DNA from 2 places in the Actinomadura sp. GTD37 genome. Region 1 is predicted to be linked to the other one. Evidence: riboswitches for the same ligand, from Rfam matches in the RefSeq annotation. Region 1 holds a riboswitch; the other holds the start of a gene.
The links. Region 1 has a riboswitch for S-adenosylmethionine ahead of thrC (threonine synthase). Riboswitches for the same ligand answer to the same signal wherever they lie in the genome.
Positions count from the first base shown of each region.

Region 2: linked by a shared signal. The riboswitch ahead of ACA511_RS11510 (aminotransferase class V-fold PLP-dependent enzyme) and the one ahead of thrC (threonine synthase) in region 1 are both predicted to bind S-adenosylmethionine.

Region 1 is NZ_JBGNUS010000013.1:4,120-18,905, forward strand. Features, by position in the region: gene ACA511_RS37895 (DUF4132 domain-containing protein) at 1-253, opposite strand, end outside; gene groL (chaperonin GroEL) at 399-2,030, opposite strand; gene ACA511_RS37905 (DUF5959 family protein) at 2,461-2,868, opposite strand; gene ACA511_RS37910 (MoaD/ThiS family protein) at 2,945-3,220, opposite strand; gene thrC (threonine synthase) at 3,234-4,478, opposite strand; SAM riboswitch class I at 4,495-4,636, opposite strand; gene ACA511_RS37920 (cation diffusion facilitator family transporter) at 4,754-5,692, opposite strand; gene ACA511_RS37925 (trehalose-6-phosphate synthase) at 5,824-7,323, shown strand; gene ACA511_RS37930 (sulfotransferase) at 7,384-8,406, opposite strand; gene ACA511_RS37935 (RNA polymerase sigma factor) at 8,492-9,043, opposite strand; gene ACA511_RS37940 (serine/threonine-protein kinase) at 9,037-11,199, shown strand; gene ACA511_RS37945 (PadR family transcriptional regulator) at 11,660-12,265, shown strand; gene ACA511_RS37950 (hypothetical protein) at 12,318-13,481, opposite strand; gene otsB (trehalose-phosphatase) at 13,663-14,484, opposite strand; gene ACA511_RS37960 (DUF3263 domain-containing protein) at 14,504-14,786, opposite strand, start outside.
Region 2 is NZ_JBGNUS010000001.1:2,381,777-2,396,562, forward strand. Features, by position in the region: gene ACA511_RS11480 (RNA polymerase sigma factor) at 1-1,178, opposite strand, end outside; gene ACA511_RS11485 (substrate-binding domain-containing protein) at 1,460-3,760, opposite strand; gene ACA511_RS11490 (TrmH family RNA methyltransferase) at 3,984-4,802, shown strand; gene ACA511_RS11495 (hypothetical protein) at 5,294-6,280, opposite strand; gene ACA511_RS11500 (hypothetical protein) at 6,400-6,768, opposite strand; gene ACA511_RS11505 (SseB family protein) at 6,765-11,339, opposite strand; gene ACA511_RS11510 (aminotransferase class V-fold PLP-dependent enzyme) at 11,440-12,615, opposite strand; SAM riboswitch class IV at 12,738-12,854, opposite strand; gene ACA511_RS11515 (hypothetical protein) at 12,905-13,276, shown strand; gene ACA511_RS11520 (transglycosylase domain-containing protein) at 13,306-14,786, opposite strand, start outside.

The DNA.
Region 1 (14,786 bases):
CCCGGGCGACGCCGGGCCACCCCTCCGCCTCGTGGACATGTCTGAGCTCACCGGTGAGGTTGGGCCTGGCAGGGACCGACATCAGCCACTTCTCGCGTTCGCCGGGCTCCCAGGCGAGGCTCTGCTCCGCCGGCGGCTCAAGCCCGGGAACGAGCACGGCCTCCCGCTTCGCGGCCGCGGTCGCCTCGCGATGCGCGCGGGCGTCCCGTTCCCACGGCGGGTCGACCAGCAGCGGAGGCAGTTCGTCGCTCATCCTGAACCTTCCAGATCCGGGGGAATCGGGGATCTGACGCAGGTGTTCGAACGCAGGTTCACACGAACGGGGACTACCGGACGACGAAGCGGGGGCGGCCCCGAAGGACCGCCCCCGCCATGTGCCCGTTCGAGCTATGGACTCGTTAGAAGTCCATGCCGCCCATGCCGCCGGACGGGTCGCCCGCCGGGGCCGGGTTCTTCTCGGGCTTCTCGGCGATGACGGCCTCGGTGGTCAGGAACAGCGCGGCGATCGACGAAGCGTTCTGCAGCGCGGACCGGGTCACCTTGGCCGGGTCGAGGATGCCCGACTCGAACATGTTGACGTAGTCGCCGGTGGCGGCGTTCAGGCCCTCACCCGGCTTCAGGTTGCGGACCCGCTCCACCACGACGCCGCCCTCAAGGCCGGCGTTCACGGCGATCTGCTTCAGCGGCTCCTCCAGAGCGCGCTTGACGATGTTGGCACCGGTGGCCTCGTCGCCCGCGAGCTCCAGCTTGTCGAACGCCTTGGTGCCGGCCTGCAGCAGCGCCACGCCGCCACCGGGGACGATGCCCTCCTCGACCGCGGCCTTGGCGTTGCGGACGGCGTCCTCGATGCGGTGCTTGCGCTCCTTGAGCTCGACCTCCGTCGCGGCGCCGGCCTTGATGACCGCGACACCGCCCGCGAGCTTGGCCAGGCGCTCCTGGAGCTTCTCGCGGTCGTAGTCGGAGTCGGTGTTGTCGATCTCGGTGCGGATCTGGTTGACCCGTCCCGCGATCTCGTTGGCGTCACCGGCGCCGTCCACGATGGTGGTCTCGTCCTTGGTGATGACGACCTTGCGGGCGCGGCCCAGCATGTCGGTCGTGGTGTTCTCCAGCTTGAGACCCACGTCCTCGCTGATGACCTGGCCGCCGGTCAGCGTGGCGATGTCGCCCAGCATGGCCTTGCGGCGGTCGCCGAAGCCCGGGGCCTTCACGGCCACGGACTTGAAGATCCCGCGGATCTTGTTGACGACGAGCGTGGCCAGGGCCTCGCCCTCGACGTCCTCCGCGATGATCAGCAGCGGCTTGCCGGACTGCATGACGCCCTCGAGGACGGGCAGCAGGTCCTTGTTGGCCGACGCCTTGCTCTGAACGATCAGGATGTACGGGTCCTCGAGGACCGCCTCCATCCGCTCAGGGTCGGTCACGAAGTAGTGCGAGATGTAGCCCTTGTCGAAGCGCATCCCCTCGGTGAGCTCGAGCTCCAGACCGAAGGTCTGGCTCTCCTCGACCGTGATGACGCCTTCCTTGCCGACCTTGTCCATCGCCTCGGCGATCATCTCGCCGATCTGCGGGTCGCCCGCGGAGATGGACGCCGTGGAGGCGATCTGCTCCTTGGTCTCCACGTCCTTGGCGAGCTTGGACAGCTCCTCGCTCACCCGCTCGACCGCGGCCTCGATGCCGCGCTTCAGCGACATCGGGTTCGCGCCGGCGGCGACGTTGCGCAGGCCCTCGCGCACCAGCGCCTGGGCGAGCACGGTCGCGGTGGTGGTGCCGTCACCCGCGACGTCGTCGGTCTTCTTGGCTACTTCCTTGACGAGCTCCGCGCCGATCTTCTCCCACGGGTCCTCGAGCTCGATCTCCTTGGCGATCGACACACCGTCGTTGGTGATCGTGGGAGCGCCCCACTTCTTCTCCAGCACGACGTTGCGACCCTTCGGACCAAGGGTCACCTTTACGGCATCGGCCAGCTGGTTCATGCCGCGCTCGAGACCGCGGCGGGCCTCCTCGTCGAACGCGATCATCTTTGCAGCCATAGGCTCCAGTCCTCCCGGAACAAGGTGGCTTAGAAGGATCGAGCCGACGCCCGCGACGGACGGCCCCCGCCGACGACTGCCATTCCGCCGCCGGACTGAGGCCTCATCGCCCCGACCCAGACTGTGAAGTTGTCACTCTCCACAGTAGAGTGCCAACCGTTTTTTAGCACTCTACCCTGCCGAGTGCAAGCGCCACACATCCTCGCCGGGGGAAGGTTCACCTACCTGCACGGACCCGTTCCCACCTGCACCGGAACCTCGTTCGGCCCCTCATGGGCGTGTCGCCGCGATCCACCGTGCGTGATCGGGAGGTCAGGGTGCTGCTGGTCGGCGGCGGAGTCCCGGCCTTCTGCGCGTTCGTTCCGAGCGGTCTGGTGCCCGGCCGTCGATTCCCTCCGCGGCCGGGGGCGTTGGGCAGCCGGGTGCCGCGTTATTCGGGGAGTAGGGCTCGGGTGGCGGTCAGGCGTTCGCGGTGGGCTTCCAGCCAATCGTCGGCTACTTCGATGGTGAGTTCCACCGTCACGAGGAAGGAGTGCGAATCCACTACGGCGACATGCATGCGGTCGTTGTCGTCGATTTCCAGGTGGAGTTCGGCCGCGCGTTGGCCCTCTCGCCACGCGGCGCCGTCGTCGCCCTGGGCCAGGGAGTCGAGGACCTTCCCCCACGCGGTCAGGTCCTCGGCGTCCAGCCAGGTCTTGATGCCGCCGCTCACGAAGTAGCTGCCGACCTCGATGACGCCGGTGAGGCCGCCGGACTCCCGGCCCGTCACCCGCAGGACGACGCTGTTCCCCAGGTCGTCGGCGAGGTGGATCAGTTCGGACGCTTCATGATCTTCCACCCGCGTCATCGTAGACCCGGACGGCGGCCGCGAGCCCGGCCCCGGGGGCGCCGGGACCGGGCTCGCGGGAGGGTCATCAGCCGCCGGCCACGGCGGGGATGATGGAGATCTGGGCGCCGTCGGGGGTCGGGGTGTCCAGGCCGTCGGCGAAGCGGACGTCCTCGTCGCCGACGTAGACGTTCACGAAGCGGCGGATCTTGCCGGCGTCGTCCAGGATGCGGGCGGAGATGCCGGAGTGGCTCGCCTCCAGGTCGGCGACGACGGCGCGCAGGGTGGCGCCCTCGGCCTTCACCTCGGACTCACCGCCGGTGTAGGTCCGCAGGATCGTCGGGATGCGCACGGAAACGCTCATGGTGCTCCTTTTCTCAGGCGAGGCCGGCGGCGCGGAACGCCTCCAGGGACGGGGCGATGTTCGCGGACGGGGCGACGACCGGGGCGACGGCGTCCAGGGTCTTCAGGCCGTCCCCGGAGTTGATGATCACGGTCTCGGCGGACGGGTCGAGGGTGCCCGCGCCGATCAGCTTGCGGAGGGTCGCGACGGTGACGCCGCCGGCGGTCTCGCCGAAGATGCCCTCGGTGCGGGCGAGGAGGCGGATGCCCTCGACGACCTCGGTGTCGGTGACGTCCTCGACGGCGCCGTTCGTGCGGCGGGCGACGTCCAGGACGTAGGGGCCGTCGGCGGGGTTGCCGATGGCGAGGGACTTGGCGATCGTGTCGGGCTTCACCGGGCGGACGACGTCGTGGCCGGCCTTGAACGCGGCGGCGATCGGGTCGCAGCCGGCGGCCTGGGCGCCGAAGACGCGGTAGGGCCTGTCCTCGACCAGGCCGAGCTTGATCAGCTCCTGGAACGCCTTGTCGATCTTGGTGAGCTGGGAGCCGGACGCGACCGGCACGACGATCTGGTCGGGCAGCCGCCAGCCGAGCTGCTCGGCGATCTCGTAGCCGAGCGTCTTGGAGCCCTCCGCGTAGTACGGCCGGACGTTGACGTTGACGAACGCCCAGTCCTCCTGCTCGCCGGCGATCTCCGAGGCGAGCCGGTTGACGTCGTCGTAGTTGCCGTCGACCGTCACGAACGTCCCGCCGTACACGGCCGTCGTGATGATCTTCTGGGCTTCGAGGTCGGACGGGACGAACACCGCGCTGCGGATCCCGGCGCGGGCCGCGGCGGCGGCGACGGCGTTGGCGAGGTTCCCGGTGGACGGGCAGGCCAGCACCTTGAAGCCGAGTTCGCGGGCGGCGGCGAGCGCGACGGCGACGACGCGGTCCTTGAACGAGTGGGTCGGGTTGCCGCTGTCGTCCTTCACCCACAGGCTCTGCAGGCCGAGGCTCTCCGCGAGGTTGTCGGCGCGGACGAGGCGGGTCAGGCCGGGCTCGGTGTTGGGCGTGTCCGCCACGTTGGACGGGACGGGCAGCAGTCCCCGGTACCGCCAGATGTTGCGGGGCCCGGACTCGATCGCGGCCCGGGTGACGCCCTGGAAGTCGTAGGCGATCTCCAGGGGGCCGAAACATTCCGCACAGGCGTAGAAGGGACCGAGATCGCGGGTGGAGCCGCATTCGCGGCAGACGAGCGCGGTAGCCGGTCCGAGGTCTGTGGCAGGCGTGAGTGCCATGAGGGCGAGGCCTTTCTCCCCATCTTCCCTGCGCCACCTTGGTCGCAGGCCGGAGTTGGCACCATCTCCCGGCCGGCCTCGCAGGATCGCGAGCGCGCCATAGCCGGGTGGTTGCCGGGGCTTCGCAGGGCCGGTCCCTCCACCCCTCTGGATGAGCGGTATTCAGTTGTATAGAGCACGAGCGGTTTGAACTCGTATGCGTGACTTTACATGAACTGACCGGATGCGAGACAGCCGGGTCCACCGATTGAGACGTTACCCGGATGAGGGTCCGATCACGCGCGAGACTCCTCCCGGACGGCCCGCTGGGTGGGGTCGAGGAACACGTGCCGGACGATCGGCAGCCGCTCCCGGAGCCGCCGGTCGATCTCCCCGGCGACGTCTTCGGCCTGGTCGGCGCTGATGTCGTCGGAGAAGTGGACCTTGGCGGCGACGAGCAGCTGCTCGGGGCCGAAGTGCATGGTGAGCAGTTCGTCCACGCCGGTCACGCCGGGCGCGCCGACGATCTCCGCGCGGATCTCGCGCTGGGCGGCGGGGTCGGCGGCGCGCCCGATGAGCAGGACGGTGCTCTCCCTGCCGATCAGCAGCGCGAGCCCGACGAGGAGCAGGCCGATGAGGACGGACGCGAGCCCGTCCCAGAAGTCCGACCCGGTGACCTGCCGCAGCACGAGGCCGCCGGCGGCGAGCGCGAGGCCGATCATCGCGGCGCTGTCCTCGAACAGCGCGGTCTTGAACGTGAGGTCGGGCGACCTGCGGACGTGCTCCACGAGGTCGTGCTCGGATTCGCGGGTCTCCACGCGCGCCTGGTAGAAGGCGCGGATCCAGGACGTCCCCTCCAGGACGGCGGCGAGGGCGAGGACGGCGTAGGCGAGCCACACCGCCGTCCCGGCGCCGCCGTGGCCGGTCATGGTCAGGATGCCCTCGAAGATCGAGAACCCGGCGCCGGCCACGAAGATCCCGAACGCGGCGAACAGCGACCAGACGTACCGCTCGTTGCCGTATCCGAAGGGGTGGCGCTTGTCGGGGGGACGTTCGCTGCGCCGCAGCGAGGCGAACAGGAAGCTCTGGTTGAGGGTGTCGGCGATCGAGTGGGCGCCTTCGGCGAGCATCGCGCTGGATCCGGCCATCAGGCCCGCGACCAGTTTGGTGATCGCCAGAATGAAGTTGGCCGCACCCGCGACGAGCACGGTCTTCTTCGTCTCGGACCTGCTCATCCGAACCGGTTACCCGCCGCGCCCTCCGCTAACCCCGCCGCGTCCGGCCTCGGGCGCGGGCGCGGGCGGTCGTGGCGGAAACCACGCGGGTCACTGTGGAGCACCCCGGTCACAACTGAGACCCTGCCGGTATGAGCCAAGTGCTGGTGGCGTCCAACCGTGGCCCGGTGTCGTTCTCGCTGTCGGAGGACGGCGCGCTCGCCATGCGGCGCGGTGGAGGCGGACTGGTGTCGGGCCTGGCCGCCGTGACCGGCGCCCCACGGGATCCTGGGCCTCTCCGTCCGTCGGAGCCCGCGGGGGCGTCCGCGCAGTCCGGCCCTAGCCCGGACGTGCTGTGGGTGTGCGCGAGCCTCAGCGAGGCCGATCGGACGGCTGCCCGCCGGTCACCGGACGGTCGCATAGACCAGGCGGGTTACGACACCGGTGGCGCGGCGGTACGGATGCTCGATATCCCCGAGGCCACGTTCCAGCGTGCGTACAACGCGGTTGCCAACTCGACGCTGTGGTTCGTCCACCATCTGCTGTACGACACACCGCGCAGCCCGCATTTCGACGCTCGCGCACGGCGTGACTGGCAGTCCTATGAGGCGTACAACGCGGCCTTCGCGGACGCTCTGGCGCGGGACGCTTCGCAGGGCGCGAAGGCCGCGATCCAGGACTACCACCTGTCGCTGGCTCCGCGGATGCTCCGCGACCGGCGTCCGGACCTGAGAATCGTCCACTTCTCCCACACGCCTTGGGCGCCGCCGGAGTACTACGGGCTCCTGCCGGACGACATCGGCAGGCAGATCCTCCTGGGGATCCTCGGCGCCGACCACGCGGGGTTCCTCACCGAGCGGTGGGCTCTGGCGTTCCTCGACTGCTGCGAGCTGCTGCCGGGCGTCCGCGTCGACCGGGTGGCCCGAACCGTCACCTGCGCGGGGCACACGACGCGCGTGGGCGTCCACGGGCTCGGCGTCGACGAGACGGCGCTGCGCAAGCGCGCGGCACAGCAGGACGTCGTCGAGCGGGCGCGCGCGCTGCGGGAGCAGGTGGGCGACCGCCAGCTCATCGTCCGCATCGACCGCACGGAACTGTCGAAGAACATCGTGCGCGGGCTCGCCGCCTACCGCGAGATGCTCGTCAACCATCCCGAGTGGCGCGGACGCGTCGTGCACCTGGCGTTCGCCTACCCGTCCCGCTACGACCTGCCCGAATACCGCGAGTACACGGCGGCCGTCCAGCGGATGGCGGAGCAGATCACCGACGAGTTCGGCACCGCCGACTGGGATCCGCTGATCGTCCAGGTGAACGACGACTACCCGCGCTCCCTCGCCGCCTACGGGCTGGCGGACGTCCTGCTGGTCAACCCCATCCGGGACGGCATGAACCTCGTCGCGAAGGAGGGGCCGGTCCTGTCGGAGCAGGGCTGCGCGCTGGTGCTGTCGCGGGAGGCGGGGGCCGCGTCCGAACTGTCCGAGGACGCGCTGATGGTCAACCCGTTCGACGTGTCGCAGACGGCGGAGACCCTGCACCAGGCGCTGCTGATGCCGCGCACCGAGCGCGCCGAGCGCTGCGCCCGCCTCACCGCCGCCGCGACCGCCCTCCCCCCGCAGCGCTGGTTCGCCGACCAGCTGGCCGCCCTCGACTAGCCGGTCCCCGAAGGTGCGGAGCCGCCACCGGATTCTGGCGGTGGCGACAGGCCGCGGGCTTCACCTGCTGCTGGTGGACGGTTCCACGGCGAGGCGGCAGTCGACCGGGTTCGGCTCGTGGTGCTGCTTCCAGCGTTCGCGCAGCGCTTCCTTGCTGTGCGCCATGCGGCGGTGTGCGCTGATCCGGGTGAAGTGGGCGAGATGCGACGCGGGCGGCTTCGGCAGGCCGCTCGGCTCGTAGCCGTACTCGGCGAGCCGCTCGCCGAACGCGGCCTCCGCGAGGCTGATCTCCCACGGCTCCAGCCGCTCGGCCCACGATCCGATGCGGCCCGTCGTGACGGCGTCGTGCGTCCGGCCGTGCCACCGCTTGCGGGACGGGACGGTGCGCCGCGCGAGGCCCTCGGGGTGCGTCATCGCCGGGTCGAACTCCTCGCCGAGGAACCCGCAGAGCCGCGCCAGCTCGTCGGCGGGGTCGGCGACGAGCCGCTCGTACTGCAACTCGTAGTAGGTCTCGGGACCGAGGCGCTGGGCGAGCCGGCGGCCCTGGTCGATCGTCTCGCGCCAGACGGACACGGCGCGGTGGACGTCCCCGTCGTACCAGGGCATTTCGAGGAGCGAGGCGATGCAGTCCCGGCCGTCCCGGACGAGGTGGACGAACTGCGCGTCGGGGAACATCCGCAGCAGCGCGCCCGCGTGCCGGGAGTAGCTCGGACGCTTGTCGCCCCAGCGGGCCTTCCCGTGCTCGCGCGCGTAGGCGCGGAAGACGATGCCGATCGCGGAGCCCAGCGTGGGCGGCCCGGCGACGATCTCCTCGACGAGCTCGGCGGGGTCCAGGCCGAACTCCTTGACCTTGGTCGACCGGTCGCCGGTGATCCACTCCGCGAGCGCCCGCCTGTTCTTGCTCTCCGTGAGGTCACCGAACTCGCACCGCGCCGTATAGGCCGGCAGGACGAACTTCGTCTCCCCCGGGATCGCGAGACGCGGATGCGAGTGCAGCATCAGCCGCAGCAGGGTCGTCCCCGAACGGGCGCAGCCGAGAACGAAGATCGGGCGGGCGTGGCGGGAGGCCGGTCCTGGTGGCATGCCCCGATGCTGGTGCAGACCCCCAGGTCACGGCCCCCGTTCTTGACGCACTGTTACCGGTCGATGACGAACCTTTTGAGGCTCGTCAGGTGTAGGACTCGCCCAGCGTCTGCCTGACCTGCTTGCGCGCCTCGTGGATGCGGGACTTGACCGTGCCGAGCGGCAGCTTGAGCTGCTCGGCGATCTCCGCGTACTCCAGCTGGGACACGTCCCGCAGGACGAGGGCCTGGATGAGGTCCGGCTTGCGGGCCTCCAGGTCCTCCATGGCGTCGAGGATGTCGACCCGGGACCCGGCGATGACGCTCGTCCGGCGCGGGTCGGGGCGCTGCTGTGGAAGCTCGCCCGCCTGCTCGACCGAGCGCCGCTTCAGCGACCGGTACGTCGAGCGGGCCGAGTTGGAGACGACCACGTGCAGCCAGGTGCTGAACCTCGACCGGCCCTCGAACCGGTGGATGTTCCGCGCGACCTGGAGCAGCGCGTCCTGGCATGCCTCTTCGGCGTCCTGTCGGCAGGGCAGGAACCGCGAACTGTGCCGCAGCACGTCCGGCTCGATCTTGCGGAGGAGTTCGTTGAGGGCGCCCTGGTCGCCCTGGGCGGCCTTCACCGCCAGCTCCTCGGTCCTCTCGTCGAATGCCATGCCGCCTCAATGCTCGTTCGCGGGGCCACCCCGTTTGCTGGGATGATACGGGAGTGTCCTTCCCACCATCTGTAGGCCGTTACCGAATCGATCGCGTCCTGGGTTCGGGGGCGTTCGCCTCTGTGTGGCTGGGGCACGACGACGCACTGGAGTCGCAGGTCGCCATCAAGGTGCTGAACAGCAACCTGATCGACGACCTGGACGTGCGCAACCGCTTCCTCGAGGAGGCCAGGATCCTGCGGCGCGCCGACTCCGAGCGCCTCGTCCGGGTGCACGACATCGGCGAGCTGCCGGACGGCCGCCCGTACTTCGTCATGTCGTACGCCGACCTCGGAACGCTCGGCGACCGCATGCGCGAGCGGCCACTTCCGGTCAGCGAGGTCGTCGCCCTCGCCGAGCAGATCGCCTACGGCGTCGAGGTGATCAACACCCTCGGGGTGATCCACCGCGACCTCAAGCCGTCCAACGTGCTGTTCCAGTCGACGCCGGACGGCGGCGAGAAGCTGCTCATCGCCGACCTCGGCCTGGCCAAGGCCCTCGCGCACGCGTCCGGCGCGTTCACGCTGCCGGTCGGCACCCCCGGATACATGTCGCCGGAGCAGGCGCGGTTCGGCGGCGGGCTGGACGTCCGCGCCGACGTGTACGGGCTCGGCGCGCTGACGTACCACATGCTCACCGGGCGGGCCCCGGGCCCGGCGCCGGTCAAGTCGCCGCCGAGCGCGCTGCGCGAGGGCCTGCCCCCGGCGTTCGACCAGGTCATCATGCGTGCGCTGGAGGTCGAGCGGGAGAAGCGCTGGCCGACCGCGGAGGCGTTCGCGGAGGCGCTGTCCACGCTGCGCCCGACGACGGGCCCGCCCGCACCCACGCCGCAGCGCGCGGCTCCGGGCGCGGGCCCGGTGCCCGCTCCGGTGCCGCGGATCGACGCGGACGCGACCGTCCAGGACTTCTACCGCGACGGCTCCCCGGCGCGGCCGCCCGCTCCGGCTCCCGGCGCCCCGCCCGCCCCCGGTCAGCCCGCCCCCGGTCAGCCCGGCCCCGGGCAGGCCGGCCCCGGGCAGGCCGCCGCGGCGAACCAGGGCGCCGGCGGCCCGGCCGAGATGCGGACACGGTTCGACCAGGCGGCGGAGGACGACGTCCACACGTCCGAGATGCGCGTACCGCCGGGCCCCCAGGGCGCCGGGCACGCGACGATCGTGGACGACCCGGCCGGACGCGCCACCCCCTTCGGGCAGGGCGAAGGCCCCACGTCGCCCGACAACGGCAACGACCGCACGGTGTCGTACCAGGGTCCGCCGCAGGGCGGCGACAACAAGACCGCCGTGTTCCCGACCCAGCAGCCTCCCGCTCCGCAGGGCGGCGCACCCGTGCAGCCGATGGGCGGACCCTATGGCGGCCCGCCCCCGCCCACGGGGTTCCAGGCTCCGCCACCGGGGCCCGTCCAAGGCCAGGGGCAGCGGCCCGGCGGCAAGCAGGGTGGGCTGATGAGCCGCCTCAAAGGCGGCGGCACACCCGGCGGTCCTAGTGGCGGGCCCGGCGGCGGCGCGTCCAAGAAGTTCGTCACGCCGCTCGTCATCACCGTGGTCGTGCTCGCGGTCGCGCTCGTCGGCGGGCTGACCCTGGGCCTGCTGTTCTCCGGCGGCGACGGCAACGACAAGGACGGCAAGAAGACCCCGGCGATCCCCAAGGACTTCGTCGCCGTCTCCGACACCGCGGGCAAGATCAAGGCGGCGGTGCCGAAGGCATGGCCGAAGGGCCAGGAGCAGACGTGGACGCCGTCCGACGTCGCGCTCAACGACGCCCAGCCGCGCCCCGTCCTCCGCGCGACCCCCGACAAGGCCGCGTTCCTCGGCAACGGCAAGGCCCCCGGCGTATTCATCGGCGTGACCACGGACGTCCGCCCCGGCCAGCTGCCGCCGCCGAGCGTGGCCGGTCACCCGCAGTGCACCAAGGCCGCGCCCGAGAACTACACCACGCCGGACGGCGCCCTCAGCGGCACGATCACCCGCTACACCGCCTGCAAGCTCGGCACGCCGTCCGTCACCGAGATCGGCCTGAAGGACAAGGCGGGCAAGTTCGGCCTGTGGATCCGGGTCAAGGAGACCGACGACCGCAACGCCACCAAGGACATCCTCGACAGCCTGAAAGTAGCGCTTTAGCCCAGGGGGGCGACCCCCTGGAACCCCCGTCGCGACGCAGGCGATCCTCGCGCCGCCGTTGCGGTCTGTCTTGCCTGTGACGGTGTGTGTGGCGTCGCTGTGGTCGCCTGCGTCGGCGGGCATGCCCGCTGCGCTCGCTGGCGCTCGCTCCACGTGCCTGCCCGTGCGCGGTGGCTGAGGTCTGGTCCAAGAGCGCGAAGTCTGACTCGTCCAGGTGGGCCTATTCCCCACCGGCGACTCCACGATCAGGGAATGGTGGGGCGGCCCGGTCCTGGCCCGGGTCCCCACCCCCGCCGAAGCGATCTCCATCGCCGTGGACCGTATTCCCCGCCCGACTGGGGATGCCTGAGAACGATCCGTCACTGACTGTGAGCACGGTCGCGGACATCGTTGTTGCATCGCGAGCTGTTCCGATATATCGTTAATGCATCGCAACCGATCACTAGACAAGGAGACTGCGATGCACGACCACATGATGAGAAGGCGTGGCGGGGGCCCGGGGCCCGAGGAGCGGCGCGGACGGCGGGGCGACTCGTTCGGTCCGTGGGGGCCCGGCGGCCCCGGCTTCGGTCCCGGAGGGTTCGGGCCGGGGCACCGCGGACGCGGTGGGCGCGGCCGGCGGACCCGGCGCGGCAACGTCCGGGCGGCGCTGCTCGCCCTGCTCGCCGAGCGCCCCATGCACGGCTACGAGATGATCCAGGAGCTGGACGGCCGCACCGGTGGCGTCTGGCGGCCGAGCCCCGGTTCGGTCTACCCGACCCTCCAGATGCTGGAGGACGAGGGCAAGGTCGGCAGCGAGGAGCAGGGCGGCAAGCGCCTGTTCTCGCTCACCGACGCGGGCCGCGAGGAGGCGGCGGCGCAGACCGTCGTCCCCTGGGACGAGGTCACCGAGGCCGCCGGCGAGAACGTCCTGCGCGGACGCGAGGCCATCGGCCAGCTGATGGGAGCCCTCCACCAGGTGATGGCGGTCGGCAGCGAGGACCAGAAGGGACGCGCTCTGGACGTCGTCAACGACGCCCGCCGCCGCCTCTACGGGATCCTCGCCGACGACCCCGAAGCCGGGTGAACGCCCCCGACCGGAACCGCCGCAGCCTGGCAAGGCCGCGGCGGTTTCGCGTTCAGCGCGGGAAGGGCGCCTGCTTGGCGAGCTGGTCGGCCACGTAGAGCTGCTTCCACACGTAGAGGCCCATGTCCGACCGCTTGACGCCGTGCTCGACGGGGACGTCCACCGTGGCGCGCACCAGGAACGCCGAGTCCGGCGGCATGTACTTGTCGCCGCCGTCCCCCGAGACCAGTTCGCCGCCCGCGAGGCGCCGCACGACCTGGCTCTTGGTCGGCGGGGTGCACATGTCCTCGGGGACGCCGGCCTGCGGCATGCAGCGGCCCCGCGCGTCCGGCGCGATGAGGTTCCGCTTGAGGAACACGTCGCCGGGGAAGTCGAGCAGGACCCTCGCGCTCGTCGGGTTGCCGAGGATGTACTCGATGTAGGCGAACGACGCCCCGGACGGCGGCGAGGACTGGGACGTCGCCGCCACACCGTCGCTGACCCCGTCCGTCACCGCGGCGATCCGGTACCTGGCGCCGTCGGCGGTGCCCACCGTGATCGGCGCGCCGGCGTCGGGCAGTTCCACGTCGCCGCCCTGCCGCTGCTCACCGGTGGACGGCGCCGCGCCCGTCCCGCCGTCGTCGTCGTCGCCCGACCCCGGCGTCAGGATGAGACCGGCCGTGACCAGGCCGGCGAGGACGAGCACGCCCGCCGCGACGAGGCCGCTGCGGCGGCCCGCGCGGCGCCGCTCCCACCGCTCCCGCTCCCGTTCCCGCGAGCCGAGCCGGACCTGCACGCCGCTCGTCTCCCGGACCCCCATCGGCCCGGTCGTGGACGAGCGCTCCGCACGCCGCGAATAGGCGTCCTGCGCCTCGGGGACCCCGGCCCACTCCGCGTCGCCGACCTGCGCGCCGCCCCGGCCGCGGCCCGGCTCGGACGGGCCGGCGGGCGCGCCCGGCCGGGGTGGGCCGCCGGGCACGCGGAGGGTCTGCGGGAGGCCGCCGGGCTGCGGGAGGCCGGGTTCGGCGGGAGCCGGCGGGGGCGTGCCCCAGACGCTCGGCGGCGCCTCGGCGGCGGGCGGCGCCTGGACGATGGGACGGGTCGGCGCGCCCGGCGGGATCGGCGCCCCCGCCGGCCGGACGGGCGTGCCCTCCCGCGGTGTGGCCCTGGGAAAGCCGTGAGCGGGCGTGTCCCTGATGTCGCCTGGACGGCGCGGGACTCCCGGTTCGGTGTCCACGGTCAAGCCTCCCCATGTCCTCGCGCGGCTCCCCCGTGGACCGCACATACCGCAGTCCAGCATATTTTGGCGCAATTAGACTCTCAGTCCACACGCGCCCCCAGAGTCTGCGAGATCCGACAAATCCGGTTTGGAGTCTTGTCACTTCTCCGCTAACCCGGGGCGACCCGTGCCGTGCAGGTCAGGACCGATGGTCCACCAGGGAGCCGAGAAAGTCGACCACGCCGGCCGGGCCGTCGACCACCACGTCCGCCCGCTCGGCGAGCGCCGTGACCTCCGTGGACCCGCTGCACACCAGCACGCCCGGCACGCCCTCCGCGCGCAGCGCCTCGACGGCGCCGAACGCGGCCAGGTCGCCGAGGTCGTCCCCCGCGAACAGCACGGCGGACGGACGGCCGCCGAGGCCGTCGACGAAAGAGCGCAGCGCCTGCCCCTTGTCCATGCCGTGCGGGCGCAGTTCGAGGACGAGGCGTCCCGGTTCGACGGTGAGCCCGGTCCGCTCGGCGAGCGCGGCGATGATGCCCCGCAGCCGTTCGAGCGCGACCTCCGGCTCGGCGCAGCGTCGCGTGTGCACGGCGAGGGCCTGCCCCTTGTCCTCCACGAAGGTCTCGGGCGGGGCGCCCGCCGCCGCGAGGACGCCGGGCAGCTTCGCGCGCGCCTCGGCGACGCCCGGCGGCGGCTCGGGCGCGGTCAGCACGCCCGACTCCCAGCGTTCCAGGCCGTACTGCCCGAGGACGACGAGCCCGTCGATGCCCGCGAAGCCGCCGTACTCGACGGCCACGGCGGCGGGCCGGCCCGTGATGATCACCAGCGAGCGGACCAGCGGGGCCAGCCGGGCGAGCGCGGGGGCCGCGCCGGGATGGGCCCGGGCCGAGGCCGGATCGTCCACGATCGGCGCCAGCGTGCCGTCGAAGTCGAAGCCGAGCACGGCCCCGGCCGGGTTCCTGCGGATCGCGTCGAGGCCGCCGGCGCCGGCGGCCGTCACAGAACGGGGAGAAGTCACCTGGCCCAGTGTGGTCAGGTCACGGCCGGATGCCGAGTCGGCGCGCGGCGCGGCTGCGCTGCCGCTGTGACCGCATCCGGCGGAGGCGCTTGACGAGCATGGGGTCGCACTCGAGCGCCTCGGGTCGGTCGATCAGGAGGTTCAGGAGCTGGTAGTACCGCGTCGCCGACATGTCGAACAGCTCGCGGATGGCCTGCTCCTTGGCTCCGGCGTACTTCCACCACTGCCGCTCGAAGGCGAGGATCTGCCGTTCGCGCTCGGAGAGGTGGTCCGCCGGGAAGGCGGCGTCCTCGGCCCCGCCC
Region 2 (14,786 bases), on a different contig from region 1:
GGCCTGCGCGACTGGGTGAGCGTCGGCGTCGGGGAGGTCGTGGTGGGGGTGGGCGTCGGGGTCTCGCTCTCCGTCGGCGTCGGCGAGTCAGACGGGTCCTCGGAGTCGGTCGGCGAGGACGGGTCGAGCACCGACTCCGTCGCGCCGCCCGAGGGGCCCTGCGCGCTCGTCCCCCCGGTGGGCGACCCCGACATCACGTAGAACGCGCTCGCCACGATCACGATGACCGCCGCGGCGGCGGCCAGCGCGGGCCACAGCGCACGCGGTCTGCGCCGTTCGGGCTTCTCCTGCGCGCCCGTCCGCTCGACGATGCAGGGCCAGCCCCACTCGTCGAGCGGCTCGGCGCGGTGCGCGATGTAGGACAGGTCGGGGGCCAGCGCGGCGTCGGTGGCGGTCGCCATGACGTGCCCGCGCAGATCGGTCGGGATCATCGCGACCGGCAGCACCTGGAGGAGCCGCGCCGCGGGCGCGGCCTGCTCGCGCCGCGGCCCGCACACCGCGCAGGACGCGATGTGCTGGACGACCCGGCGGACGACCGGCGGCGGCAGCGGACGGCCGCCGCCCCCGCCCTCGCCGGCGATCGCGGCGAGGTCCGGGCAGCCGCCGCCCGCGGTGCGGGCGAGGTGGGCGGCGGCGAGCGCGTCGTCGAGGCGGGCGTGCGCGGCGCCGGTCAGGTCCGCGGCCTCCTGCGCCTCCAGGCCGAGGACGCCGGCGACCTCGAAGGTGTCCAGGCCGTGCCGCAGCACGAGGTCGAGCGCCTCGCGCTCGCGCCCGCGCAGCGCCGACAGGGCGTGGTGGACGAGCCGCCGGGCCTCCTGCCGCCGGGCGAGCTCCGCCTCGTCCAGGAAGCCGTCCTCGACCTCGGGCGCCTCCTGCCGCTCGGCGGGACGGTCGCGGTCGCGCAGCCGCCGCATGCACTCGTTGCGGACCAGCGCGTACAGCCAGCCCCGGAACCGCTCGGGCTCCCGCAGGACGGACACGTGCGCGTAGGCGGAGATGAGCGCGTCGTGCAGCGCCCCGGCCGCCTGCTCCTGGTCGCGCAGCAGCGCGTGGCAGTAGTCGTACAGGCGGGCCGCGTAGCGATCCATGACCTGGATGAGCGCGCTCGGATCGCCGGCGGCCAGCGCCCGGGCCAGGCGCTCGTCGTCAGCGCGATCGAAACTGGGCCAACCGGACACGAGGGCCTCCCGCGGGCTGTGTTCGGATTCCTCGTCCGCATCGTGAGGGACGGGCTGGAAGATCCAAGAGGGGAGCGGTGCGCTCTCCCGGCGCCGGCGCCTTCTCGTCCGGCGGCCGCCTCCCCGTCACGGGCCGGGGGGAAAGCGGGTCGGAGGCCCGACGGCCCCGCTCCCCGTCGGGCCTCCACCAGTTGGACGATCGACTCCGGCGCCCGGTTGACAGCGAACGGCAGGAAAAATCCAGAACTACCTGACGCATCGGTAAGCTCACCGAGCGCTGATCACTGGATCCGGCGGGACAGCATCTTGAGGAAGATCTTGGAGATCTCCTGCGGGGTCTGGGCGACCTGGACGTTGCCGTTCGTGGCCGAGGCGATCTGCTCCAGCTCGTTGCGGTCCACGCCCTTGCCGAACCCGATCATGTTCACCTGGATCGGCTTGTTCGGGTCCTGCATGGCCTTCAGCTGCTTCAGGGTGTCCGGCAGGCTGGGGCCGCCGTCGTCGTCGTTCTTGCCGTCCGTCAGCAGCAGGATCGAGTTGCCGAACTCCGGCTTGTAGGTCTCGTTCATCTGCTTGTACGCGGCCAGCATCGTCCGGTACAGGCCCGTGTCGCCGTTCGGCTTCGGCTTCATCTGGTTGAGCGCCGACAGGACGAGGCCGCGCCGGGTGGTGGACCCGATCCGCTCGCCGAGCGGGCCGATCGGCACCGAGACCTTGTACGGCAGGTCGCCGTTCATCTTCGTCGAGAACAGCCACTGGCCGAGCTCGGTGTCGTTCGACATCATGCCGAGCCCGCCCTGCGACACCGCCGCGAGGGCCTGCAGCCGGTTGGTGTTCGGGCCGACCTTCTCCAGCATCGAGCCGGACACGTCCATCAGCGTCAGCATGCGCAGCCCGAGCGACAGCTTCGACCACGCCTGCATGATCTTCGCGACGTCCTGGCTCTTCGGCTGGGGCAGCTGCCGCGGCTTGGCCGGGCTGACCCCGGCCGACTCGCCGAAGCCCGCCGGCGCCTTGCTGTCCGGGGTGCGGAACCCCAGCTCGTGGACGTCCTTGTGGGTGGCCTCGCTGCTCAGCTCCTTCTCCAGCAGCCGCGCGGCCTGCTGCTTGCCGGAGTCCTTGCCGGTGACGGTGAACGGGTAGTCCATCGACAGCGTGCCCTCGATCGGGTACAGCGCCACCGCGGGCTCGCCCGGCTTCGTCTTGTTGTACTGGTAGAGGGCCTGCTCGGACGACAGCGAGATCGGCTTCTTGCCCGGCTGGCCCTTGCGGAACGCCGCGAACTCCGCCTCCGTCGAGGGGACGGTGCTCTCCCGCACCGTCCGGACGATGCCGGTGAAGATCGAGTCCCGGTTGGGGTCGTTCGCCAGCAGCATGCTCGTCACCATGAGCGAGCCCATGCCGGCCGCGTTCTTCATCGGGTCCGGCACGACCAGCCGCACCGAGCCCGCCGGGATCATCTGGTTCTTGGTCACCGCGCCGCCCGCGGTGCCGCCGGCGGCCTTGAGCAGGTTGTCCCAGGACGGGCTGGCGGTGATGCCCTGCTGCTTCAGCTGCGCGGCGAGCGACTGGGGCAGCCCGACGACGATCGGGCTCTTGGCGACCGACGTCTTGGTGGAGATGACGCCGCCCTTGTCACCGCCCTCGGCGGCGGCCTGCGCCAGCGAGATCCACAGGGACGAGTCGGGGATCCACACGTCCGGGCGCTCGTTGGACCCGCTCGCCACGGCCTGCCCGGACAGCAGCGTCGACACCGTCGACGGGTCGGCCTTCTTCACCGTCGCCTTGACGCACTTGCCGCCGACCTTGCTCTTGCCGTCGTTGAAGCGTCCGGCGGCCTTCTCCACGGCCGGCGCGATGTCCGGCGCCACCGCGACCGACAGGTTCATCGCGTCGTCGCCGGAGCAGCCGCCGCCGCTCTCGGCGAACGCGTAGACGCCGACGCCGAGCAGCAGCGCGAGGCCCACGGCCCCGGCCATCGGCCCGATCAGCGCGGTCGCGCTGCGCTTGCGCTTGCGGCGGCCGTACTCGTAGCCGCCGGAGCCGCTGTCGTAGCCGCCCGAACCGCCGCCGTAGCCGCCGGAACCGCCCGATCCACCGGAGCCGCCCGATCCGCTCGACCCGCCGGAGCCGCCGCCGAAGAAGCCGGACGGGCCGCCGTCGGAACTCCGGATCGCGTCGTACTCGCTGTACCCGGTCCCGGCGAGCGGCGAGGACTCGGACGGGGTGCCCTGCGGGGACGACGCCCGCGGCTCGCCCTGCGGATATCCGCCGGACCGCCCGAGGCCGTAACCGCCCGCGTCGGACGCGCCGCTGAACCCGCCGGAACCGTAGATCGGCTCCTCGGACGACGCCCGCGGCGTGAACCACTCCGGCGTCTCGCCCGATGCGCCGGGCGGGGCGCCCTGCGGCTGCGGCGCCCCCTGCGGCCCGCCGGGGGGCTGGGAGAGCGGCCGGCCCTGGCTTTCCCGCGAGCCGAACCAGTCGGACGACCCGTCGTTGGCCGGGCCGAAGACGGGCCTGGACGGGTCGTAGCCGCCGTCCATCCCCTCAGGGAAGTCATTGCGATGACGTCCGCTCATGGCCTGCCCTCGATTCACCAGAAACCCGCCGATGTTCCCCGGCACTGTAGTAGTACGAACCAGAGGTTACAAAGAACTCAAAACTGATAATGACGCAGGTCATCACCGTATGTCCCGACGAACCTGGCATTGACCCCTGCTGTCACGGACTGCGACGACGACGGTACGAACCGGCGCGGGACGTCCGTCCGGATCCGGCCGCCGCGGGCGGCAGACTGGGAGGATGGCCGACTTCACCGCCGTCTCGGACCCCGCCGACCCCCGCCTCTCCGACTACGTGCGGCTCCGCGACGTGAACCTCCGCAAGAGCCTGGAGGCCGAGCACGGCCTGTTCGTCGCCGAGGGCGAGAAGGTGATCCGCCGCGCCGTCGCCGCCGGCCACCCCGTCCGCTCCCTCCTCATGGCGCGCCGCTGGGCCGAACCGCTCGCCGACGTCCTGACCGGCCTCGACGCCCCCGTCTACGTCGCGGACGACGCCACCATGGAGTCGATCACCGGCTTCCCGGTGCACCGCGGCGCCCTGGCGTCCCTGGAACGCCTCCCGCTGCCCCCGCTCGGCGCCGTCCTCGCCGGCGCCCGCCGCCTCATCATCTGCGAGGACATCGTCGACCACACCAACATCGGCGCGATCTTCCGCTGCGCGGCCGCCCTCGGCGTGGACGCCGCCGTCCTCGCACCCCGCTGCGCCGACCCCCTCTACCGGCGGTCGGTCAAGGTGTCCATGGGCGCCGTGTTCGCCCTCCCGTACGCCCGCATGACCGACTGGCACAACGACCTCGCCCTGATCCGCGCCGCCGGCTTCCAGCTCCTCGCCCTCACCCCGTCCCCGGACGCGGAACCCATCGACGAGGTGGAGACGTCCGACCGCCGCGCCCTCCTCCTCGGCTCCGAAGGCGACGGCCTGTCGTCCCGCTGGCTGGACGAGGCCGACCACCGCGTCCGCATCCCCATGAACGAGACCGCCCTGTCCCGCGGCGTCGACTCCCTGAACGTCGTAGCCGCCGCCGCAATAGCCTGCTACACCCTCACCAGGGACATATAGGCAATTCGTAGACGAGAGACCGGACTGCGCCATTTCGTGACCCGTCGAGCCGGGATGAAAGCAGTCACCCGACCGTTCGCCCGAGTCTCCGGAACGAGGGGTTCCACGGCATGGTGCCCGGGAATCCGAGAGCGCGTCGCCGTGCCCGAAGCAACCGCCGATTCGCTTACTTAATGGAGCGCCCGTCGACACGCGCGAAGGCGATTTGCGTGCTGTCGGTGCCACGGCCCGTCAGCGGTGAGCCCGCCCGAATGGATGCTGCTCTGCTACGGCGCGAAGACCGTTCGCACCCATTCGGCCGTTGCCCGGACGTGCGCGGGGGCCGGTCATCCCGCCGATGTCATCGCGAAGCCGCCGGTAATCGCGGATCCGCTCCCGTGCGTTCGCGGAGAAGCGGCTGAGTGCCTCTTCCTTAGGCCGGTTTCTTCTGCCGAGATCCTTGAATGCGATACCCGCAGAATGGTCGGAAACCCCAAGGCATGCGGATCGGATCACTTGCCGAACATGCCGTGCCGGGGGCGGCGGTGGGTTCCCTTCGCGCGCTTCGCGGCTCCGGCCGGGACGTGGCGGCGTCCGAGACGCAATTGCGTGAGCAGCAGTGAGAAGGCGACCATCAGGGCGGCCAGCCAAGCGATCTGCGTGCTCGCCATCCGCTCGAAGGTCAGATCCTGCGCGACGGGGGTCTTGTTGCCCTGCAACCGGCTCTGCGGCGTCCCCGACCCGGGCACCGGACTCGGCGCGACCGACGGGCTGGGCGCCTGAATCGGCGGAAGCGCGACCTGCGGGTTGCCGGTGCCGAACGACGAGTTGGGCGACGGCGGCACATACCCGCCCGTCCCCGATCCGCTGGACGACGACCCGCCCCCGGAACTCGACCCGCTGCTCCCGCCGGAACCGCCGCTCCCGCTCGTCCCGGACGACTTGCTGGACGTGGGCGACGGCTTGGACGGCGCCCGCGACGTCGGCGGCTTCTTCGTCGGCGTCGGCGTCGGCGTAGGCGAGGGGGACTGCTCCGGCACGACGTACGTGATCTTCGCCGCGGGCGTCTCGTCATCCAGGCCGGTCGCGGTCACGGTCACCGTGACGGTCACCGTGACCGTCTTCTCCGTGGACTTGGGCACGGACACCGTCGACAGGACCTCCTTGGAATCTTCGTTCACGAAGTTCCCAAGAGCGCAATCCGACGTGCAGTCGCCCTCGATCGTCGCCTTGGCGGTCTCCGGGGTGGCCACGATGCGCTCGATCTTGATGCCGGACACATCGCCGTCCACGGCTTCGATGTGCGTCCGCAAGGTGACCTGGGCGCCGGGCTTGGACTCGGCCGTGGTCGGGCTGATGCTGACCTTGAGCGTGCCCGTGGTGACCGGTTCGGAGGGAGGGGGCGAGTCTGCGGCTGTGGCCGATGCGCCTCCGGCGGCCAGGATGGCCGCCGCGCCGAGACCGATGAACACCGGTTTGACCGCCGATCGGCAGATCACTGCCGCAGCACCTCCGTCGCGTCGCCGTTGAGCGCCCGTGCCCGATTTGTCCTACCCGAGGGATCGCCTCAAGAGTCCAGCGAACACGGATCTCCGGCCCAAATCAACCCCGTCCGGACTCAGATCAACTCCTCCCGGACGTCCTCCACTTCGGAGCCGGGAGCCCATGTCTGCCAGATGCCCTGGTCGATGCGGTCGAGCCCCAGATTCTCGGCGACCGGGGACCGTCCGCCCGTGTACTCGACGCGCAGCCAACTTTCATGCTCGCCCACGATGACGAACCGTTCGCCGCGCCACCGGCATGTCGTCCGGGCGTACCGGAGGTCCTCGATCTCGGACGCGGGGACGATCCGGCGGAACCGTCCGGGCCGCAGCTCCTCGAACCCGTCCGTCGGGTCGGGTGCGTACAGCCTGACCTCGCCGTCGGCGCCCGGCGCGGCCTCGAAGTCGCGTCCGAGCCAGCGTGCGACGTACCCGTCCCGGATCACTGCGCGGCCTCCGTCCGCTCGTCCCAGCCCTCGGGGCCCGCCTCGGGCCGGAGCCACGCGAGCCGGTCGGGGTCGTACATCGCCACGAACCGCTCGGTCCGGTCGCGGCCGAGGTAGTACATCTCCGCGCCGTAGGGGAGCCGGACGCTGTCCACCTTGTATTCGCGGATGGACCCGGCGCTCCCCGGCGCGAAACCGCCGCCCAGGAACGGCGGACGCTCGATGACCCAGCCGGCCTCGCCCCACTCGGCGAGTTCCGCCTCGTCCCGTCCGCCGAAGGGCACCCGGTACAGGTCGGGGCAGTAGGCGGGCCACCGGACGACGTACACGCCGTCGTCGGCGGGCGAGAACGGCGAGCCTTCGTACAGCAGGCCCAGCGCCTCGTACAGCTGGCCGGGCGTCTGCAGTTCGGCGACGTCACCGGTCGAGTGCACGAACCCGCCGACACGGTCGTAGCCCTGCTCCAGGTACCAGGCGACATGCCCGTGCGGGACGACCTTCTGCATGATGGTCGGGGACGAGACGCGGTCGTCCAGGTCGGACGGCAACTGCGCCGCCGCGGGCTCCGGCCGCGGCGGCGGCGGCGAGACCTCGGGCCGCGCCGGGACGAGCCCGACCCGCACCGCCCACTCGCTGAGCGCCCGCACCTGGTCGCCCTGCAGCGAGGCGCCGATGCGCGTCCCCGGGTTGAGCAGCATCGCCCAGTCCTCGCGGGGCCACGCGCCGATCAGCTCCCGGAAGTCCGCGTACACGAACCGCGACTCGGGCAGCACCTCGCGCAGCCGCACCAGCGACGTGAACACCTGCACGGCCGCCTCGCCGCGCAGCGCCGCGTCCCACCGGAACTCGCGCTGCACGGGCGTCGCCTCAAGCGGCGCGTCGTCCGGGATCGGCACGAGCACGTTGGCGTTCAGCAGCACCCGCAGGAACGCGTCCGAGTCGCCGCCCGACGCGGCCTCGTAGAGTTCCTGGTCGATCCGGTTCCCGGGCTCGAACGCGGGCTCGGGATCCTCGACGGCCCGCAACCCGCGCCCACCGGGCACGTCCGTGTCGGCGGCGCCCGGCGGCAGGTCGCCCGGACGGCGTCCCGCCTCTCCCGGCGCACCGGACACATCGAACTGAGCCGCTCCCCCCGCGGGGTCGCCGACCGCACGGGGCCCGCCGTACGCGCCTTCACCGTCGTGAGCAGCACCGACGCCGCCTTCGCCCGCAGTGTCGGACGCACGGGCATCGCCGAACGCCGCCTCACTGGAACGCGCCACAGGCCCACGTCCAGCGCCCGCGGGATCATCGGCCACTCCGGCGCTGCCGGGCACACTGGCCGGGCCTGCCGCGTCCGAAGGCCCTCCGAGCGGCGGACCGGCATGCTGACCGCGCTCGTCCCCCGGCACCATGCCGGGCCAGACGTCGCCCCCACCGGCCCCTCGGCCCTCGTCACCGGACACTTCGGACGTTCGCGGATCGCGATACGCCCCCTCACCGGCATAGGCGGGACCCTCATACCCCGCACCCGCCCCGCCGGCCACGCCAACGTGGTCCTGACCGGAAACACGAGTGTCGCCGTATGCGGCCTCGCCGGTACCGGCGGCAGCTTCCTGTCCCGCCCCCGCGCTCCCGGTCGCCCCGACCTGAGCTTCCCCGAAGGCAGCGGGACCGCTGTACGTCGCAGCGCCTGGACTTCCGGAAGGCTCTTGTCCCGTGTTCGCCGCGCCGGTTGTGCCGGTGCGGTGTTCTCCGGACGCGGGGGGACCGCCGTATGTAGCGCTGCCTGGGCTTCCGGAAGGCTCTTGTCCCGCGTTCACCCCGCCGGTCGCGCCGATGGGGTGTTCTCCGGACGCGGGGGAGCCGCCGTATGTTGCGCTGCTTGGGCTTCCGGGAGGCTCTTGCCCTGCGTTCGTCGCGCTGACTGCGCCGGGGTGGTGTGCGCCGGAGGCAGGGGGACCGCTGTAGGTCGCAGCGCCGGGGCTTCCGGGGGGCTCTTGTCCTGCGTTCGCCGCGCCGGTTGCGCCGGGGTGGTGTGCTCCGGAATCGCGGGTGTCGCCGTATGTCGCCTCGCCGGTGTCGGCGGGAGTCGCGTGTCCCGCGCCCGCCTCGGCGGTCGCGCCGGTGTGGGGTTCTCCGGACGCGGCGGAGTCGCCGTACGTTGCGGCGCCTGGGCTGGGGGCGGGCTCCGGTCCCGCGCCCGTCCCGGTGGCCGCGCCAGTGCGGGGTTCTCCGGGGGTCGCAGAGCCGCCGTACGTCGTTCCGCCGGCGTTGGCCGTCGGATCCTGCCCTGCGCCTGGTTCAGTCGGCGCTCCGATGCCCGGCAGGCCCGTGTTGCTTCGGACGCCTTCGCGTGAAGTGGCGGCGGGGTGATCGGCTGCGGTGCCGCCCGCCGGATCGGTCGCTTCGCCGGACGTGCGGGGATCGCGGTATGCCCCTCCACCCGCGAGCGCCCCGGGCTCGTACCCCGTGCTCGTCCCGGCAGATGCGTCCGCACCTGCGGGGCCGCCGGGCGATCCGGCGCTGCTCGGCGGGGTGGACGCGGCGATGCCTGAGATGTCTTCGTGCGGTGCAGGGGAGTGATGGCCGGGCACGACACCTGGGGCCGTGCCTCCGCCGGACAGGTCTGCGCCTGCGGTCTCGCCCGGCGCGCCGATGCCGCCCGGAACGCCATCCTGGGACGGGAACCCGTGCTTGCCTGGCCTCTCAGCTGCGGGGATGCGGGGCCCTTGAGGGTTGTGCCCGGCCGGCCCGCCAGGTGTTTCGGACGCGCGCGAGTCGCTGTAGGGCATTTCCCCGGCGGGCGCCGCAGGCGTGGTGCTGGGCGCGTCGGCCGCGCCTGCGCCGGACGCAGAAGGGGCCCGGTGCGCCCCCTCGCCAAGGCCGGGCGGGAACCCCTGCTCGGCGCTCGGCCCGGTGGCCGGGTCCGCGTTCGGCGTGGCGGGTGCGCCGAGGCTGGCCGGCGGGGTGGGCGTGGGCGGGGTGCCCGGCAGGGGTTCGTGCGGTGCGCCGTGGCCGGGTTCGTCCCCGAGGCCGCCGGGCGCGATGCCGGACGGGTCGGGAGCGCGGTGCGCGCCCTCGCCGATGGCGGACGCGGGCTGCCCCGCGTTCGGACCGCCGCCGGAAGGGGCGCTGTTCGTGGGTGCGCCCAGCGCGCCGGCGGAGAGCGGGTCGGCGTGGGGCGCGTGCCCGCCTTCCGGCGGGACGGCCGGGACGGCCGGGACGGCCGGAGCGACCGGGACGTCCGGGGTCTCCGGGGGCGGAGGCGTGGCCGCCGACGGCGGGGTCGCCGGGCCGCGCAGGGTGCGGATCTGGTCGCCCGGCATGGCGGCGTCGATCGGGGTGCCCGGGTTCAGGACGAGCGTCCAGCCGGTGTCGGGCCAGGCGGCGACCATCTCGTGGAGGCTCGGCATGATGAAGCGGGACGAGCCGATCGCCTCGTTCATCCATTTCAGGGACGTGAAGACCTGGATGGACGTCCGGCCGTGGACGGGGACGGGACGCCACGGGAAGTCGGCGTCGCCGGGGACGATGCCCCACGGGGTGTCCGCGTCGGCCGGCACCAGGACCTGGGCGCCGAGGAGGATCTTGTAGAAGGCGTCGGTGTCGCGGCGGCGGGCGGCGTCGAAGAGGCGCTGCTCGATGTCGTTCTGCGGTTCGAAGTGCTCCGTCATGCGCTGGGCGGCGCGCTGGTCGGCCCAGGTGGCGAGGCCGGGGAGCTGCTGGGCGAGGACGGTGCCGCCCGCGGGTGAGCCCGAGTTGATGGCGAGCAGCCAGTCAGGGTTCGGCCAGTAGCGCAGGGTGACGGTGAACGGCAGCTTGATGTACTCGGCGCCCGTGCCGGCGGCTTCGTGCAGGCGCTCGGCGGAGGTGAAGACCGGCACGACCGTGGAGCCGTCGACCTCGCGGGTCTGCCACGGGAAGCCGGGCCGCCCGGGACGCAGCGTGAAGTCCGTGTCGTCCGGGACGGGCAGCAGGACGTCGGTGCCCGCGAGCGTCTGCAGGAACAGGTCGTGGTCGTTGTTCGCCGCGGCCCGCAGCAGTTCGCGCTCGACGTCGTTGGCGGGCTGGAACTCGGGGCGGGGCGCCTGCCGGGGCAGGTCGCGGTGCTGGTCGCGGAGCTCCTCCCAGGGCGCGGGCGCGCGGCCGACCTGCGGCGGGCGGCCGTCGCCCTCGGCGACCTGGCGGACGAACCAGGCCGGCATCCGCGCCTCGATGGGCAGGACGGTGCCGACGCCGTGGGCGGGCGCGTCGATGGCGAGCCACCAGCGGGCGTCCGGCCAGGTCTCGGCGATGTCGCCGAACCGGACCGTCATGAAGTGCTGGTAGGCCGGCCCCAGGCAGGCGCGCATCGCCGACGCCGAGGTGTAGGCCAGCACGTGGACGCGGCCGTCCTCCTCCTGGGTCGGCCATGACGGCTGCGCCTCGTTGGCGAGGACGCCGTCCACCAGTTCGGGCGGGACGGGGACGACGAGTTCGCTGTCCGCGAGCAGGCGGAAGTAGCTCTCCTGGTCCCCGGCCCGTACGGTCTCCTGCAGTCGGTGTTCCAGCTCCGACGTGGGTCGCCACGCGTCGGCCACGGTCGCCACCCCCTGTTTCTCCGTGCTCGTCCCCACGCGACTGCCTACGCTACATGGGCGAACAGGACCAAAGAGCATAATCACCTGACCGCCCGCCGGTGTTCGCAGGTCAGCGCCCTGTCAGCCCGGCGAGGGCGGTGAGCAGCCGGTCGACGTCCCCCTCGCTCGTCCCGATGCCCAGGCTCGCGCGGACCGCGGTGTCCCCGCCCGCCAGATGCCGGACGAAGGGGTGAGCGCAGAACCTCCCGTCCCGGACGCCGATGCCGTGCTCCTCCGACAGGGTAAGCGCCACGTCCCGCGCGTTCCAGCCGTCCACGGTGAACGACACGATCCCGACGCGCGGCGCCCCGCCGTCCCACAACGACAGGTCCCGGACGTGCGGGAGCGCGGCGAGCCCCGTCCGGAGCCGCCGGACGAGGGCCTCCTCCCGGGCGGCCACGTCCGCCCAGGAGGGGGAGAGCGCCTCGCACGCGGCGGCGAGCGCGACGGCGCCGAGGACGTTCGGCGAGCCCGCCTCGTGCCGCTGCTCGGCGGACGCCGCCCACCGGGTCGTCGCGCCGACCGACGCGCTGGCGCCGCCGCCCTTCAGGTAGGGCTCGGCGGCGCGCAGCCAGTCGGCGCGTCCGGCGAGCACGCCGGCGCCGAACGGCGCGTACAGCTTGTGCCCGGAGAACGCGACGTAGTCGAGGCCGAGCGCGGTCATGTCGAGCGGGCGGTGCGGGACGAGCTGCGCCGCGTCCACCGCGATGCGGGCGCCGTTGCGGTGCGCGACCCGCGCCAGTTCCCCGATGGGCCACAGCTCGCCGGTGACGTTGGACGCGGCGGTGACGACGAGCAGCCGCGGCCCGATCGGGCAGGAGCGCAGTGCCCGGTCGGCGGCGGAGACGGCCTCGGCCGGGGTGGCGGGCGCGGGGAGCCGCACGGCGCGCCTCCACGGCAGCAGCGAGGCGTGGTGCTCGGTCTCGAACACGACGACGCTCGTCCCGGCGGGGACGGCGTGCGCCAGCAGGTTCATGGAGTCGGTGGTGTTGCGCGTGAACACGACCGCCGCGCGCCGCCAGGCCCCGATGAACGAGCGGACGGTCGCGCGTGCGTCCTCGTACGCGCCGGTCGTGACCTGGGACGCGTAGCCCGCCCCGCGGTGGACGCTGCTGTAGTACGGCAGCGCGCGGGTGACGGCCTCCTGCACCGCCTCCAGGCAGGGCGCGCTGGCGGCGTAGTCGAAGTTGGCGTAGGGGACGTGGCCGCCGTCCCGCAGCGGCACCGGGACACCCGCCCCGATCACGCGCGGAAACGGGCGAACCCGGCCCCCTTCGGGACGCGTCACAGCAGGCGTGATGGGAGAGTGGGCGAGCAGCGTGGGCATACCGGGACCTTCCGGGCCAGGGACCCCGGAACGTCGGTCGGGGTCCGCGCTTGCCGGAACGCGGTGCCGCGTCCGGCCAGGTCCTCACCCGGGGCACCCCATCGCGGACGAAGGGTTGCCGGCCAGCAAGCCGGGGCTTGACGCTGGCGCTCATGACCTAGTGCGGAATTATATGCGGGTCCGGTCGGGGATCAAGTGGGAGGGTGCGATGCGGTACGGGGTGGTTCGGGCGCTGGCCGGGGGCATGGCGGTGCTCGGCGCGCTCGGCGGATGCGGGGTGCTGGGCGGCAACTCCGGCGCGGTGTGCGCCGACACGAAGAAGGCGTTCCAGCAGTACATCACGCAGGTCAGGAGCATCCCGGCGGCCGAGCCCGCGCAGTGGCGGCAGGCGACCGAGCAGCTCGGAGGACGGATGGACGGGCTGGGCAGGAAGGCCGACGACGAGGCGCTGAAGAAGGCGCTGCGGGCGGAGGCGGAGAAGCTGCGCGCCGCCGCCCGCGCCGTCGGCACCGGAGACGTCTCCCAGCTCAACGCCGTGATGAAGGAGACGCCGGCCAGGATCGGCAAGGTCTGCGACTGACGGCTCCCGGGCGCCCGGCCCGGGGTCCCTCAGTCGGTGGAGGCTGAGCGTCCGCCGCCGTCGCCCCCGCCGTCTCCGCCCCCGCCGCCGCCTCCGCCGCCTCCATCGTCTCCGCCGCCGCCTCCGCCGTCGTCACCGCCGCCTCCGCCGCCGGGCTGCGTCGGGATGATGGTCGGCAGGTCGGTCGGCGGCGTCGGGATGTCGGGCTCCTCCGTGGTCGGCGGCGGCTCGGCCGGCCCGTCCGTGCGCGGCGGCTCCGTCTGCCCCGGCATGGTCGGCCGCGCCGGCCCGCCGTACCCGCCGCCCGGCCGCATCGACGGCGACCCGAACGACTTGGGGTCGTAGTCCTTGATGTTGACGGCGTCCGTCATGTAGCTGCGCCAGATCTGCGCGGGCAGCTGCCCGCCGTACGCGCCGTAACCGGGGATGTTCAGCGGCTTGCCGTCGCTGCGGAACATCGCGACCGACGTCGCCATCTGCGGGATGAACCCGTTGAACCAGATCGCCTTGCCCTCATCGGTCGTGCCCGTCTTGCCGGCGACGTCGCGGCCGTCGGGAAGCTGCGCGTTGGTCCCGGTGCCGCCCTCGACGACCTTCTCCATCGCGTACGTCGCGTCCCGCGCGTTCTGCGCGCTGAGCGCCCGCTTGCCCTTCTCGGTGAACGTGCGCTTGTGGTCCTCGTTGTCGGTGACGGACTTCACCACGAACGGCGTCCGGTGCACGCCCTCCGACGCGAACGTCGAGTACACGCCCGCCTGCTGGACGGGATGCAGCGACACGATGCCGAGCGGCAGCGTCGCGGCGCTCCGCTGGCCCTTGGTGATCTGCCCCTCGGGGATGCCCATCTTCTCGGCCATCTTGAGGATCTTCTCGTTGCCGATGTCCTGGCCGAGGTTGACGTAGGCGGTGTTGATCGAGCGCTGGGTCGCGGTGACGAGGTTCACCGTCCCGAAGTTCTCGTTGCTGTCGTTGTGGATGGACGACCCGGCGAACGTCTGCGGCGAGCTGCCGTCATAGGTCGAGCCGAGCGACCGCCCGTCGTCCAGCGCGGCGGCGAGCGCGATCGGCTTGAACCCGGAACCGGCCTGCGCCCAGTCGCCGAAGGCGCTGCTCAGCGCCTCGTCCAGGTAGCCGCGGCCGCCGTAGAAGGCGAGCACCTGCCCGGTGGACGGGTCGACCGACACCGCCCCGGTGCGGATCTTCTTGCTCATCCCGTCCGGGGCGTTCCGCGTGACGGCGAGCTTCATCGCGTCCATCAGCCGCTTGTCGAACGTCGTGGTGATCTTCAACCCGCTGCGGTTGATCTCGTCCTCGCTGTAGCCGCGGCGCTCGGTGAGCTCCTTCTTGGCCACATTGACCATGTAGCCCTTCTGGCCTCTGAGGACGTCGGTGATCTTCTGCTTCGCCGGCGCGGGGAACTCCAGCGCGGCGGCGTCGGCGGACGTCAGGTAGCCGTCCCGCGCCATGTTGCCGAGGACGGCGCGCCACCGCTGCTCGGCCCCGGCGCGCT